DNA from 3 places in the Pseudoalteromonas sp. J2K-J979 genome. Region 2 is predicted to be linked to each of the others. Evidence: predicted binding sites of a transcription regulator. Region 2 holds the regulator's gene; each other region holds the start of a gene.
The links. Region 2 encodes MetJ, which represses methionine synthesis genes. Its sites were predicted from a motif close to TAGACGTCTAGACGTCTA; they were not measured.
Positions count from the first base shown of each region.

Region 1: the regulator MetJ is predicted to act here: its motif matches at 2,822-2,839, upstream of AC3KVK_RS13000 (methylenetetrahydrofolate reductase).
Region 3: the regulator MetJ is predicted to act here: its motif matches at 2,796-2,813, upstream of metA (homoserine O-succinyltransferase MetA).

Region 1 covers NZ_CM200281.1:2,827,489-2,832,952, reverse strand. Annotated here, with positions in the region: gene fba (class II fructose-bisphosphate aldolase) at 1-216, shown strand, start outside; gene AC3KVK_RS13005 (helix-turn-helix transcriptional regulator) at 873-1,577, opposite strand; gene AC3KVK_RS13000 (methylenetetrahydrofolate reductase) at 1,823-2,779, opposite strand; gene AC3KVK_RS12995 (M16 family metallopeptidase) at 3,016-5,464, shown strand, end outside.
Region 2 covers NZ_CM200281.1:3,176,911-3,182,374, reverse strand. Annotated here, with positions in the region: gene AC3KVK_RS14500 (MBL fold metallo-hydrolase) at 1-567, opposite strand, end outside; gene AC3KVK_RS14495 (hypothetical protein) at 572-844, opposite strand; gene AC3KVK_RS14490 (cell division protein ZapA) at 966-1,250, opposite strand; gene AC3KVK_RS14485 (DUF904 domain-containing protein) at 1,250-1,480, opposite strand; gene AC3KVK_RS14480 (23S rRNA (adenine(2030)-N(6))-methyltransferase RlmJ) at 1,767-2,609, shown strand; gene metJ (met regulon transcriptional regulator MetJ) at 2,891-3,214, opposite strand; gene metB (cystathionine gamma-synthase) at 3,452-4,711, shown strand; gene metL (bifunctional aspartate kinase/homoserine dehydrogenase II) at 4,717-5,464, shown strand, end outside.
Region 3 covers NZ_CM200281.1:695,479-700,942, forward strand. Annotated here, with positions in the region: gene AC3KVK_RS03360 (3'-5' exonuclease) at 1-615, shown strand, start outside; gene AC3KVK_RS03365 (GAF domain-containing protein) at 644-1,831, opposite strand; gene AC3KVK_RS03370 (DUF3313 family protein) at 2,032-2,742, shown strand; gene metA (homoserine O-succinyltransferase MetA) at 2,877-3,824, shown strand; gene AC3KVK_RS03380 (homocysteine S-methyltransferase family protein) at 3,814-4,875, shown strand; gene metH (methionine synthase) at 4,885-5,464, shown strand, end outside.

The DNA of each region.
Region 1 (5,464 bases), 350 kb from region 2:
TCGACAGGTGCAATTCGTCGTCATTTAGCGCTTAATCCGTCTAATTTTGATCCTCGTAAGTTTTTAGCTGAAGCAACTAAAGCCATGACAGAGATTTGTATTGCACGATATGAATCGTTTGGTACAGCGGGTCAAGCTGGTAAAATTAAACCAATTTCACTTGATGAAATGCACTTGAAATATTTATCAGGTGAGCTTGCAGCTAAAGTAAAATAATAAGTATGGCGATGATGTCGATGTCTATAATTTAAATATATAAAATTATAGACTGTTATATTTTGGCTAAAAAAACCGAAAATTGATAATTTCGGTTTTTTTATGCGCTTTTACTGAGTGTTATTTGTAAAGGGCTTTACCTGATTTCTTGCTAAATGAAAGTTAGAAATACAGGGACTAAAACAGCCATGGGTTTTGTTCTTATTGAATATAGTACCTCTATAGCTGGATTGTTTTAATGTTATTAGCCCCCAGAAAGGCTATTAAACAAAGTTGAACAAGTATTCAAAATATTAATAATATTGGTATTAAAGATCCGAACTAAAATTTTTTAAGCGGTAGAACTTGCTTATAATTTATCTAATTTCAGCTGATTCTACAGTCGGTACTCATGAGATTAAGATTGGCTTTTTATTGTAAATATGTTCAGCGTAGTAAAGACAAGCAAGTAATTGAATATAGTTTTCATCGGCTTCTAAGTGGTATGGTGATTTATTTGCTATTATCTGTGGCTGGGCGTATTCATTATTATGAATAGCTCCGCGGTCACTTTGTAAAAATATAGTAAGTAATATTTTACAATAAACCGACTGTGGAAGGTTATCTAACCAAAAATTGATGATTTTCTGAATATTCAAACAAACCTGATCTCTGCCTTAGCAGATCTCAGGTTTATTAAGGATAACAGTACCTTGTTGCATTGCTCGGGGTAAAAATTTTTGCGCCCAATTGACTAGTTCTATGCGATTACGGGCATTAGTTTTTCTAAATGCGCTGTAAAGATGGGTTTTAACTGTATGGTCGCTAATATGTAGTTTTTCAGCGACATCTTTGTTTTTAGCGCCCTGTGAGATGAGATGAATAATGGTGCGCTCACGCTTGGTGAGCTTGTCTAGTGAGTCGTTGTTTTGCTCTGAAACCTCATATTTAGGTTGTTGGGCGAGTAAATTACCAAACGCCTTACAAATAGAGCTACGCTTAAACCACAATTCATTATTTAAAATTTTATTGATCCCTTTTAGTAGAATATCAGGAGTATCATCATGGTAGAACACACCCTTGACATTAGCCATCAACAATAATTGTTCTGATATTTCTTCTTGCTTAGCATTGTAAACAATCACACGATGATCTCTGGCGAGCAACATGAGATGTGCTGGCAGCATTTCATTCCAGGGGGTGTCTCGCGCGCATATCAAATAAAGATTTTCTATTTTAGCTTCATCTAATTCAGGTAAATTAGTGTCGACTTTGACATTACAACACATTGTTTCTAGCACTTTCAGTAGCACATTGATCGTATTGGATTCTTGATAGTGTGACGATACTTGCAGATATACATTTGACTCTTGCCAATTCACTTATAACTTCCTTTTATAGGTTGTATAGATTTTTGAAAGCGGGTTACCAGCGTATTTAAATTGGAAACTAATGTAAAATAATAAGCTAGATTTTTATGCTATATAAAAGCAGGCAAAAATCACATCGCGTTATAGATAGAGTAATTTATCTATATGACAACGCTGTTATTTATGTGGTAATAGCGCAAGGTCTAAAACCTAACCTTGGGGTAAAGGTTAGGTTTTTTGAGTTGCTTTAAGATGGGTTAAGCAATTTGTTTTTCGGCTAGGTTGAGCTCCATTGTCGCTTTAAGTAACCGGTATAAATTGATGGATGCATCAATTTCTTCTTTACGGTTGGTTAAGCTTTCAATATTTAAACCCAACGGCACATCTAGGTGGGCGCAACTACGTAAAATCTGGTTTAAATTTTCACGGCAAATACGAATCGATTCATTAAGTGAATCTTCGGCATCTAACATGCGCCATTTTGTCGCTTCAGGGACTGCAATACCTAACCACTGCATAAATTGCAGGGTTTTTTCACCGCCGCAGGGGGTGAAGGTTAAGATCACACGGTTAGGTTTAATGCCTTCTTGGCGGCATGTTCTGGCATAACTGGTGATTAAATCAATGGTTGCCTGCGCATCATAAACAGCTTGCGAAATAAAGAATTGGCAGCCTTGTTGGGTTTTTTCGATCAAACGCGTATGTTCATTCCGCTTTGAGGCATGGCGCTCTGCAATCGTCACGCCGCCTAAGAAAAAATCTTGTTCGCTGTCAGCCAATGTTTGATAGGCATCAGGTAAGCTCAGTTTGATGTCGCCTTCTGAAGAAGGACTGCCGACTAACACTAAATTTTTCAGATTGAATACTTGCTTGGTTTCGTTTAACCAGTCTTTAAATTCTGTCACCCCACGCTGGGCGACACTTTTATAGGTAATGACATCAAGTTTAGATAATTTACTTAAAAGTTGACTGTACTTACGCGGGTCAACCGTTTGTTTAAATGGAAAGGGGCGAGGGGCACTGATGCGGCTGCTTTCGTCTTGAATATCGTAAATAACAACACCATCGTATTCAATTTCATGCAGACGGCTCAATAATTTATTGGCGATGGTTTCTAATTGTGCATTATCGGTATCAATTTTAGGTGGAGTAGTACCAATAAGGTAAACACCTTGATTTGCATCTTCAATTTTCTCTTGTAGCGATAATGCCATGACCTTGCCCTAACTTAATTCAATCTATGGCAACTAATATAGCAGCCATTTAGACGTCTATATAGATTTTTTTTAGTGAAAGTTTTTCATTAAAGTTGAATAAAATTCATATTGAAGGAGAGGGCTGTTAGTCAAACGACACATCTATTTACAAACTTTCATCGTAATCAGTCGCGTAATAATCAATGCTTGAGCATAATAGGCCGCGATATAACAAAAACACTTAAGGGATCACCATGAAATTTAAACTTTTAGCGACCAGCTTGGCAGTGTCTGCCATTTTATCGGGCTGTGTTGTCCATGTAGATGCAGGTAACAAACGAGATAATCAAGCAACCGAGCAAGCTACTTATACGGTTGAACAAAATAATAACAAACGACAGGCCAGCAGCCACAGTAGCGATAAAGTGTTTTCGCATAACTATGTATTAGAAGAGCTGCCAAATGGTTTACGTGTCATGGTGGTTAAAACAGATTACCCAGATGTTGTATCGCTGCAAATACCTGTTTCGGTCGGCTCACGTAACGAAGTGGAAGCGGGCAAAACAGGTTTCGCTCACTTTTTTGAACATATGATGTTTAAAGGGTCAGAAAAATACCCGCAAGATGTGTACTCGGATATTTTAAAAAACTCAGGGGTGGATAACCGTGCTTACACCACCAATGATTACACTAATTATCACCTGAATTTTTCAAAAGAGCATTTAAATAAAGTACTCGAAATAGAAGCAGATATTTTCCAAAACTTGTCGTATACCGAAGAACAATTTCGTACCGAAGCTTTAACTGTTAAGGGTGAATATTTAAAAAATAATGCCAGCCCAATTCGTAAGTTACTTTCTGCAGTTCGAAACGAAGCGTTTGAAAAACATACCTATAAACATACCACCATGGGCTTTTTTGAAGATATTGAAGCCATGCCAGATCAAATGGTGTATGGACAAGAGTTCTTTGAAAAATTTTATAAGCCTGAGTATGTATCGTTAGTGATTGTGGGTGATGTCGACCCACAAGAAACCATGAAAATGGTGAAAAAACATTGGGGAAATTGGCAAAAAGGCGATTATGTCGCCGATATTCCGGTTGAGCCAAAACAGCAAGCAGCTAAATACATCCATGAGAAAAATGATGGCTTACCAGGTCATTGGTTATTAGTGTCGTATAAAGGCACGGCATGGCAGCCCAAGCAAAAAGATCGCGCAGCGCTTGATTTAATCTCTCAGCTTTATTTTTCAAATAACTCAGCACTGTATCAAGACTTAGTGGTTGATAAACAAATTGCCAGCCAAATGTTTACATACAACGCGGAAACCAAAGATCCGGGTTTATTACATGTCTTTGTTAAAGTTGAAAAAGAGCAAGACTTAGCGGTCGTGCGTGATGCGATTAACCAAACTTATGCCAAAGCGCGTACCGAGTTGGTAGATGCAGGTAAACTTGCGAGCTTAAAATCAAACTTGAAATACAGCTTTGTCGGTGGGCTTGATTCATCTGAAGCGATTGCGTCGACACTTGCGTCTTACATGCACTTTGAGCGTGATCCAGAAGTCATTAACGACCTGTATGCCTCAGCTGATGCGATTACAGCACAAGACATCAAAGATATTGCCAACCAATACTTTGTTGATGAAGCGCGCACCACAGTGACCATGTCTGATTTAGCGCGCATTGAAGGGTTTGAAAAAGAGGTGAGCCTCAATCAGTTGGTAAATGATATCAACAATAAGCCGACAGAAGTCGCGTTTAATGTCCTTGATAAGAGCAATGATTCACCGCTGGTGGATGTAAACTTTTTATTTTACACCGGCGCTGCGGCTGATCCGGCTGGTAAAAAAGGGTTAGCGGCATTAACTGCTAGCTTATTGTCGCAAGGTGGATCACAAAGCCGCTCATATAACGACATTAAAAAAGCCATGTATCCGATTGCAGGTAGTTTTGGCGCTCAGCTAGATAAAGAAATGATTTCGTTACGTGGTCGTGTTCATAAAGACAATGCTGCTGCATGGTATGCGTTGGTGAGCGATCAATTGCTGAATCCAGGTTTTCGTGAAGAAGACTTCAAACGCCTGAAAAAAGAGCAAATAGATGGCTTAAAGTCAGGCTTAAAAGCATCTAACGATGAAGAGTTGGGTAAAGAAGTGCTGTATCACAAGTTGTATCAAGGTCATGCCTATGAAAGCTACAACTATGGCGACTTATCTGATTTAGAATCAATTACTTTGGATGATGTTAAAGCGTTTTATAAAACGCAATTCACCCAAGCTAAATTGAATTTAGGGATCACTGGCGCATTACCAGCTAAAGTGAAAGCGACGATGCTGCAAGACTTATCTGGCTTGCCAAAAGGCGATGAAAAGCGTTTAACCATCGCGGACGCGCCTAAATTATTAGGCCGACATGCATCCATTGTAGAAAAAACCGCTAAGTCGACCGCAGTGTCGTTTGGTTTCCCTATCGAGACGATTCGTAGTGACAAAGATTGGGCTGCTCTTTGGTTGGTTCGCTCTTACTTTGGTGAACACAGAAGCTCGAACAGTTTCTTGTATCAACGAATTCGCCAAACGCGCGGTATGAACTATGGCGATTATTCTTACATTGAATACTTCCCACGTGGTAGCTTCCAAACCAAGCCGGATGCAAACTTAGGCCGCTCTGAGCAAATCTTCCAAGTGTGGTTACGCCCAC
Region 2 (5,464 bases):
AGTGTCGGTGCTGATCGCAATATCAGGAAGGTTTAGTGTGAGTGTTTGCCAACGTTTTAAGCGTCGTTTAGCTTGTTGTAACTTTTCTTGCCATTCACTTTGGAGTGAGGGCTCAAGGGTTTGTAAGCGCTGCTCATTGAGAGAGATTGATTGTTGGTATGTCGTCAGCTTTTTTTCAAGGGCTGCTTGGTAAACGGAGAAGGTCTCTTTTAGAGTTTGGTGGGTGATCAGTTTTGCAGTTGGGAAAACTTTTTGTAAAACGGCCATGCCTAATAAATGGTCATCGTGATGATGGCTTGCAATTAAGTAACAAACGGGTTGTTTAAAGCTTTGTTTAATCTTTTTGGCCATCATTTCGACTTGATAAAAATCGCCGCTGGCATCGAAAATTGCGAGGCATTGCGTACCTGAGATGATGACTTGATTCGAGTCAAAATACTTGAGTCTCTCTGCTTGTTGCACGAAGACAGTATGGTCATCCAGGGAGTGCCATTGAACATCGGCTGAACTAAGAGAGGAGTTAAGCATCAAAATCACAGCTGTGACTCTTAAAATTAGATGGGCCATAGCGTTATTCAAAAAAATGTAACATGGCAAATGGTGAACTTGCCAGTACGAGTGGCAGTACAATAAAAAGCGCGGCCATGAAAAAGTACAAGGTTAAGCGTTTCGCATCTTGATGTTTCAAGCTCAACAATGAATAACCGAGAAAAATACAGCCCATAATGAGCACGGCACCAAATAGTTGCAACTTACGTAGATTAGCCGCTTCTTTGAAATTAAGTAAGTGGGCAAAAAAAGTGGCATCTTTGAACAAAATGGTCAGTAAAATAATACTGACCATAATGAACTTTATACCTAAGATGCGTTTAGATGAGACCATTGATTAGTAGAGAGAAAGAATAAGTGATTCTTTTTTAAACTAATTGAACAATAATTACCAGTAAATAATCTGCCAGTATTATTTATTTAAGATGATCAGTCAGAGTGCAAACGAGGTTAGCTAAGTGCTGATTGTGTTGTGATAACGCGGTATTAGCGACCATTAATTCATGGCTTAAATTGAGCGCGACCATTAATAAAGCACGCTCATTGTTGCGGATCCCACTACGCTGCTTGATTTCCTCAACTTTATCGTTAAGTAAACTGGCTGCTTGTAAAAGGGCATCTTCTTGGCCTTCAGGGCAAGCAAACTGATGCTGCTGGCCCATTAAGTCAACCACGATACCTTTCGGATCGGTGGCAGACATTAGTTAGCCTGTTGTGCGTTTTGTAGTTTAGTTAACAGGTTTTCTAATGTATGTGCTGCATGCTTTTGCTTTTCATCGCTTTCTAGAGCTTCAAGCTGCATGGTTTCATTCTCATCAATAAGTTGCGTGTTTTGTTGCTTTAGATCCACAACCTGTTGCTTAAGGGTGTTATTTTGCTCGATTAATTGGTTGATCAGTTGTTCGAGTTGGTGAAGAGTGTTGTCTGACATAATGCGCTCTTTAAACTGGTTATAATAAAAGTGCAATTTAATCTAAATAAGCAGCGAATACTACAGCTATTGCCTTTAATCCATGGATTATTAGTCTTTTTTTTGTAACCCAACCTCAACTTGGTTGATTTCATGATAAGAGAGTGGGAGGCGAGTTTTTTTTGGTTGATAATTGCCCTCAGTAATATGCTTATTTTCATTTTAGCCGTCGTTTCTGACATTTATTTGCTATTGTTTTGACCATGTGTTTCACTGCGCAAAATTGATTTTAAGATGGGGTTTGATTGTGCTGAGCTATCGTCATTCTTTTCACGCAGGTAACCCTGCAGATGTCATTAAACATTTGGTTTTGCGGGAGGTGCTTGAGTACTTAACGCAAAAAGATAAGCCATTAGATTATATTGATACGCATTCTGGTGCTGGGTTATATGCACTTGCCTCTGAAGAGGCGCAAAAAACGCAAGAATTTGAGCAAGGCATTGCAAAACTTTGGCATTATCAAGGAGTGAATAAAGCCATTGAAAAGTATGTCGGCTTAATTAAAAACTTTAACTTAGGAGCTGATAGCCTAACATGTTACCCCGGTTCACCTGCGGTGGCAGATGCTGTCTTAAGATCAATCGACAAATCTTGGTTATTTGAGCTTCACCCGCAAGATATTAAACGCCTTGATGAAAACCTTAATCGCAAACGAAATGTGAAAGTAAAATTTGAAGATGGTTTTAAAGGGCTGATTGGATTAGTGCCACCAGCTTCACGTCGTGCTTGTGTTTTAATGGATCCTCCATATGAAATAAAGTCTGATTATGACAAAGTTGTCGATACGATTTTTAAAGCGCATAAACGTTTTTCAAGTGGCACTTACATGATTTGGTATCCGGTTGTACAACGCGAACGAATTGATCGTATGGAGCAACGCCTAGCTGATTCAGGGATCCGTAATATTAGTGTTTTTGAGTTGGCAACCAGCGCCGACAGTGATGAATTTGGTATGACGGCTTCAGGAATGATCGTAGTCAACCCTCCTTGGACACTTAAAAAGACGATGGATGAAGTTTTACCAGAGCTGGTTCAATTGCTCAGTGATGAGGATGGCTTTTATCGTTCAGAGCAGCTCGTAGTTGAGTGACCATTAACGTGGCAAAGTAGCTTCCAGAGCTTGGGGGGAAAATTAACAACTCACTTGACCAATTGAATTTCTATGGTGATTCTGAACTACTTATGGAGTTTCAAGTAGAATTGACATCGTCTAACTATGTCGCAATTCCAAAATAGAGTGAGCTAATTCCTGATCTTAGAATCAAGACTGTAAAATACTTTTTACGTACGCTGAAGAAAAGATAAGGAGATTATTTTTAGAAACGATGCCATTCACCTAGAGTAAATGGCATTAATTAACTTCGAGGCTTTTTATTCATCTTCGAGTATCGGCAAGTCTAATCCCATGCTTGTCATAATTGCGCGCACTTCCGCTGGAACATGCTCAGGGTTGTCTTTTCTAAGATCTTCATCATTTGGCAGCGGTTGGCCTGTAAATGCGTGCAAAAATGCTTCGCAAAGTAATTCACTATTTGTGGCATGGCGAAGATTGTTCACTTGGCGACGAGTACGCTCATCTGTTAATACTTTTAACACGTTTAGCGGGATAGATACGGTGATTTTTTTCACTTGCTCTGATTTTTTACCGTGCTCTGCGTAAGGGTGAATGTATTCACCATTCCATTTTGTTGCCATAAGTTTAGATTGCCTTTTAATAACTGCGTGCCTGTTTGCCAATGAATTAGTCTGAAGATAAAAATATTATCTATAATTTTTAGTTATTGGCTTTATCGTGGCGAAATTTTATCGGTTTAAAATATATAGTCAATTATCATTTATTTAGCTATTTAGACGTATAAATGTTTTGACTTCTCGACCTGGGTGCTCTAACCTTTTAGACGTCTAAACATCTAACTGTTTGCAGGTTTTAAAATGAACAAAGCTAAAAAAGCGACAATCGCAGTCCGTAAAGGAATTGAAGCCGATAAACATCATGGCGCAGTTGTTCCTCCTCTTTTCTTATCAACGACTTACTCTTTTGCTGATTTTGATACTAAGCGTGCTTACGATTATGGTCGTAGTGGTAATCCAACGCGCGATATTTTAGCTGAGACGTTGGCTGAGCTTGAAGGTGGGGCGAAAGGGATCGTCACTGCAACAGGGATGGCGGCAGTTCACTTGGTAACTCAACTATTGTCTAGCAATGACACGCTTGTGATCCCACATGATTGTTATGGTGGGAGTTATCGCTTATTTACAAGTTTAGAAAAACGCGGACTCCTAAAATTAAAGGTGGTTAATTTTACTCTTGATGAAAGCTTTGCAGAAATTGAAGCGCTTAAACCTAAGCTGATTTGGATTGAAACACCTAGCAATCCATTACTCAGGTTAACTGATATTGCCAAAGTGGTTGAGACGGCAAAAAATAGTGGTGCATTAGTCGCTGCGGATAACACCTTTTTATCTCCAGCTTTACAAAACCCAATCGAATTTGGCGTCGACATCGTTGTACATTCAACAACCAAATATATTAACGGTCACTCTGATGTGGTCGGTGGTGCAGTGATTGCGAAAACTGCCGAGTTAGGTGAAGAGCTTGCCTGGTGGGCAAATAATATTGGCATTACTGGTGCGCCTTTTGACAGTTACTTAACACTGCGTGGCATCCGTACACTCAATGTTCGTATTAAACAACACGAACAAAATGCATTTTTAATCGCAGAGTATTTAGAGCGAAGCCCTTACGTCAAAAGCGTGTATTACCCCGGATTAGAATCACACCCTCAGCACGCATTAGCGAAGCAACAGCAACGAGGCTTTGGTGGCATGGTGAGTTTTGATATAAAAGGCGATATTAACGATGCAGCACGGTTTTTAACAAACTGTGAGCACTTCACGTTAGCTGAATCTTTAGGCGGCGTAGAGAGCCTTATTTGTCATCCTGCAACTATGACACATGCCGGTATGGATCCTAAAGCGCGTCTTGAAGCTGGTGTGGGTGATACACTTATCCGTATTTCTGTAGGGATTGAAGATGCTAATGACCTATTGGCAGATCTTGAGCGTAATTTTGAACAAGTTCGCCCAGGAGAAAATCAACCAGCATCCCGTATTGGTGAAACTTCAGACAACAAACAAACAGACGATAACTGTGCTAACTTTGTTAGCCCTGCACATGTCGCATTATGGTAATTAAAATGAGTAGAGCAGTTCATAAATTTGGTGGGTCGAGTTTAAGTAGTGCTAATCGTTATCATGCGGTTGCAAATATTATTCTTAGCCAAGCATCTGAAGGAGATGTTATTGTCGTCTCGGCAGCAGGTAAAACAACGGATACCTTAGTTAAACTTTGGCAAAGTTACGTGCAACAAGATCAGCAAGGGTTAGCAGATATTTTAGCACTGCTTGAGCAGCATCAAAGTGAATTAATACAAGAATTATTAGTTGCGCCATTTCAACAACCTGTCCTTGTGGCATTGGCCAGTGAATTAAGCGAAATATCTCAAAAAATCAGCAATGCACACCTACAAGAAGCGCAACTTTTAGCGCATGGTGAACTATGGTCTGCAAGGTTGCTGGCTCACTATCTCAAGCAGCTAAATGCAAACGCGCAAGCATTTGATGCAAGGCAGTTACTCACTTTGGTTGATGGCCAGCTACAGCATGATAAAAATCAGCAAGCATGTCAGCAACTAGAATTAGCGCAGTACAATGTTGTTACGGGTTTCATTGCTGCGGACGAAGCAGGGAATACAGTGACGCTAGGGCGAAATGGCAGTGACTACAGCGCGACGTTGTTGGCTCGCTATATTGATGCACAGAGTGTGTCTATTTGGACTGATACTCAAGGAGTCTTTTCGACCGATCCTCGTAAGGTAAAACGGGCGATCCGATATGGAAAAATTTGCCGTGCTCAGGCTAATTTACTCGCTCGGCTTGGAAATC
Region 3 (5,464 bases), 1.1 Mb from region 2:
CGGTTATTAGGGCTCTCTCCCGAGTTGCAAGATACCTTGCAGCAAAATTGTTTTCGCGCCAAATATTTAGTGATTGATCTAGAGCTAACCGGCCTCAATCCTAAAAAGGATGAAATCGTTTCTCTAGCTTGGTTGCCCATAGAAGAGCAGCGGATATTTGTAGGGCAAAGTGAGCATTTTATTAATTCTCATGTTAATGAGCTAAAGCAAAGCCCAATTTTTCATGGTATTGATAGCCATGCTGTGCAAGGTGGCGTCCCATTAATCTCAGCGCTGCAACAGCTTAGGCCGTTAATAGATCAATATGTGTTGGTATTTCATAATGCTGAGCTGGATTGGTTATTTTTAAAAAATGCATTTGGCCAATTTAATATGTCAGTCGCACCGACTGTGATGGTCGATACTATGAAAATCGAGCACAAACGTTTGTCGTTACAAGGTCAAGAAATAGGCTTTGATGATTTGAACTTAGCTGCGTGCCGAGCCCGTTATAGTTTGCCAGAGTATTTAACACATAACGCTTTAACCGATGCTTTGGCGACCGCTGAGCTCTTTTTAGCCCAATTGAATAAAATAACAGGAGGTAAAGGCGTTGAACTGCGCCAGCTCGTGTAATGGGTTCTGGCGCTGGGTTTAAAGCGATCTAATCGTTAGACTGGAATATATGAAAGCAGCCTTTACCGTTGTTTTTGGCTTGATAAAGTGCTTTGTCCGCTTGTTGAACGAGCGGCTCTCCCACTTGTTCTGAGAGTGTGGTAAAGGCTATGCCAATACTGATCCCACAGGTTACCTGCGTGGAGCTATCAATACTAATCGGTTGGTTGATATCTTCAATTAGGCGCTCAGCGATTTGAGTGAGCTCAGCTTCATCAAGGGCTTGGTCGATAATTATAATAAATTCATCACCGCCAATACGTGCGACTAAATCATAGCCTCGCATTGCTTTTACCATCCGCTTACTGACTTCAACCAGTACTTTATCACCTGCATGATGGCCGTATGTATCATTTATCGGCTTGAAGCCATCTAAATCAAGGTATAACAAGTAAACATAGGCAGGTTGACGGTCAAGACGAGCTGAAATGCGTCTGAGTTCATTAAACAGCGATTTTCGATTTGCAAGCCCGGTTAAATTATCGTGAAGTGAATCAAACTCAAGTAGAGTTTGAAGTTGTTTTCGCTGTTCGACTTCTCGTTGCAGCTCTGTCAGGCTGTTTTGCAATTGTTGTGTGCGAGACTCTACTTGGTGCTCTAATTCGTTTTGGTATTCAGCTAAGCGCTGATTGGCTTCATATAAAGCTTGTTGGTTATTAAAGGCATCAAGTGCGGATGCAATGACATGACTGATGGTATAAAGCACATCAACCATGACTCCAGAGTATTCATCTTCTCGTCGATAAGACTGAATTATAAACGCGCCCAAGAAGTTTTCTCTGATAGTCAATGGAAAGCACAGCCATTGTTGGGGTAAAGAACCAAGCACTTTGACTTCGCCTTTATCTATTAGCTCAGAAAGTTGTGATAAATTAAAGTTACACACTTTTTTCTGGGCTAGGGCGTAGTAAGTGAGCGTACTCGCTAAGTCATTGAGTTCAATGCCATTGAGATCTTCTGCCTTAAAGTCATCTTTGACGTCATGGAAATACGGGAAGGTGAGCCGCTCGTCGTCACCTAAAAGTACCACGTAAAAATTATCGGCATAGGTTACTTTTTGTAAAATACAATGGATATCGAGCAAAAATCGCTGAATAGAATCACTGCTATTGAGGCAAGCAACAATGTCTGTCATTCGGTCAAGAACCCCGGATTCATTTAGACCAGTGAGTGCCATGGGCTGTCCTTGTGATAAAGTTAAAAATGAAAAAGTACTTATGAAATAAAGATAGTATTATCAGTGAGATTTGTGAACTTTATCCCTGAAAAAGCTTGTTTTAATTACGTGTTAAATTGCATAGTAAGCATTACATTATTCATTCGATTTGACATTTTATCTGGAACATAAACTTAAATAGCTAACATTAGGGAGTGAAAATGCATAATAAATTACGGAGTGTTTCTCAGAAATCTACATGGTGTGCCATTTTATTGAGTGGGATCTTAATGGGGTGTTCAAGCACGTCATCTCATCAGGCAGTATCACCTGCAGTGTCCCATGATGGATTAACGTTAATCAAAGAAACACGTTCAACAATTGTGTATAAAAAGTCACCGGTAGATTTTGGTTCTTATTCAACTATTCAGATATTGCCCAGTCAAGTTGCCTTTAAGAAAAATTGGCAGCGAGACTATAATCGTACAGCTGTTAGTTTGAGTGAGCGGATCTCTGATAAAGAAGTAACCAACATTAAATTGGTGGTTACAGAGTTGTTTGATGAGGTGTTTCGCACCGAATTTGGTGAGGTTGGTGGATACCCGCTTGTGCAAGCACCTTCACAAGGCACATTATTGTTACGTCCTTTTATAATTAATCTTGATGTTTATGCCCCAGATATTAATTCAAGCACTCGCGGGCGCACCTATGTAGAGGCTACAGGGCAAGCCACCTTGTATTTAGAAATATACGATGCAGTTAGTGGTGAAATTTTAGCGCGAGTCAGTAATGCGCAAGAAGCAGGCGATAACGGCTATCATCAGTGGGCTAATCGAGCGACTAACCGAGCTGACGCAAAACGTGTGATGAAAAAATGGGCTCAGACACTCAGAGTCAGCTTTGATAAAGCACAAGAGAACCACGTGAAGTAACATGATTTAAGCGCTGTTCTGGCAAAATCATTTAGGAGCAGCGCTATTATAATTGGACGTCTAAACATCTAGAGCTTGAAATTTCCAGATATCTAGTCATAATTGCAGGTAGTTTTGCTTATAGAGAAATAACGATGCCAATTACTGTCCTTGATGAACTCCCTGCTATTGCACAATTACGCCAAGAAAATGTGTTTGTGATGCCTAAAACTCGGGCTAAAACGCAAGAAATTCGTCCAATGCAGTTGGCAATTTTAAATTTGATGCCCAATAAAGTCGAAACAGAAGTACAGTTTATTCGCTTATTAGCTAACTCTCCGTTACAGGTGAATGTTGATTTATTGCGCTTAGACACCCACAGAAGCAAAAATACCTCTGAGCAGCATCTAGATACGTTTTATCGTTATTTCTCTGAAGTCAAAGATCTTAATTATGATGCACTAATTGTCACCGGAGCTCCTTTGGCACACCTCGAATTTGAAGAGGTTGCATACTGGGAAGAGCTTAAAGTGATTTTAGATTGGGCAGAACAACATGTTACCTCAACTCTTTTCTCATGCTGGGCCGCTCATGCTGCGCTTTACCATCATTATGGGTTGAAGCGAGATTTACGTGAACAAAAGTTATGTGGTGTGTTTCAGCATCAATGCTTTTTTGAACATGCCGCCTTGACGCGGGGTTTTGATGATGAGTTTTTGGTTCCTCATTCTCGCTATGGCCATATCGAGGTGAGCAAGATTCAACAGGTCGTTGAGTTAACTATTTTAGCTGGGTCAGACACGGTTGGCGCGTATTTGACAAAAAATACCTCCGGGAGCCAAGTGTATTTAACAGGTCATCCCGAGTATGATGCGGATACCCTAAAAGGTGAGTATATCCGTGATTGTGCGAAAGGATCGGATGCGCCTAAACCCGAAAATTATTTTGTCGACGATAACCCAGATAACAAACCGTCAAAAACATGGCAAAGTCATGCCTTTTTATTGTTTTCGAATTGGTTAAACTATTATGTGTACCAAACGACGCCTTATGATATTAACTTAGTTAGCCAGGATGTGAGGACTAACAATTATGCCGAATAAAGACAATACAGCCCAATTAAAAGCCGCGCTAGATGAACGTATTTTGATTTTAGATGGTGCGATGGGGACAATGATCCAAGAATATAAATTTTCTGAAGAAGACTATCGAGGCGAGCGTTTTGCTGATTGGCATGTATTGATTAAAGGTAATAATGATTTGTTGAGCCTGACTCAGCCCGATGTGATCGCAAAAATTCATCGTGATTATCTCCAAGCAGGTGCTGATATCATCGAAACAAATACGTTTAACTCAACCACCATTTCAATGGAAGACTATGAAATGGCACACTTAAGTCGTGAAATAAACCTAGAGTCGGCTAAATTAGCGCGCACCGTATGTGATGAAGTCACTGCGCTTGAGCCACATAAACCGCGTTTTGTTGCTGGGGTTTTAGGGCCGACTTCTAAAACCTGCTCGATTTCGCCAGATGTGAATGATCCGGGTTATCGAAATATTACCTTTGATGCGCTGGTGGAAGCGTACATCGAATCGACCTTGGCGTTAATGGAAGGTGGAGTCGATATTATCTTAATTGAAACTATTTTTGATACCTTAAATGCCAAAGCTGCATCATTTGCAGTAGAAGAAGCGTTTGAACAAGCTGGACGCGCATTACCCGTGATGATCTCTGGCACGATTACAGATGCATCGGGACGCACATTATCTGGGCAAACTACCGAGGCATTTTACAATTCAATACGCCACATTAAACCGATTTCAATCGGGCTTAATTGTGCTCTAGGTCCTGATTTATTGCGCCAATATGTCGAAGAACTCTCACGAGTCTGTGAAACATATACCTCGGTCCATCCCAATGCAGGTTTGCCAAATGAGTTTGGAGAATATGACTTAGAAGCCCCCGAAATGGCCGCTGAAATTATCGATTGGGGTCAATGTGGTTTTATCAATATTGTCGGTGGGTGCTGTGGTACAACGCCTGCACACATCAAAGCATTTGCGCAAGGACTCGCAACGGTTGCCCCTCGTCCATTACCAGAACTTGAAGTTAGGATGCGTTTATCTGGTTTAGAAGCCTGTAATCTGAACTAAGGACTGATAATGACTCAAAATACTGCCGTGTTTACCAATGTAGGTGAACGAACCAACGTCACCGGTTCAGCTAAATTTAAACGTTTAATCATGGAAGAAAACTATGAAGAAGCGTTAAGCGTTGCCAGAGAGCAAGTTGAAAGTGGTGCGCAAGTTATTGATATCAATATGGATGAAGCCATGTTGGACTCAAAAGCAGCCATGGTGAAATTTCTAAATTTAATCGCCTCAGAGCCCGATATTTCTCGGGTGCCGATTATGGTCGATTCATCGAAGTGGGATGTGATCGAAGCGGGTTTAAAGTGCATTCAAGGCAAAGCGATTGTTAATTCAATTTCCCTAAAAGAAGGGGAAGAACCCTTTATTCGTCAGGCTAAAATCATCAAACGATTTGGCGCCGCAGCTGTGGTGATGGCATTTGATGAAACAGGGCAAGCTGAAACGCAAGATCGGAAATTTGAAATTTGCCAACGTTCTTATCGTATTTTAGTGGACCAATTGGGATTTCCACCGGAAGACATTATTTTTGACCCGAATATTTTTGCGGTCGCGACGGGGATTGAAGAACACGATAATTATGCGGTTGAGT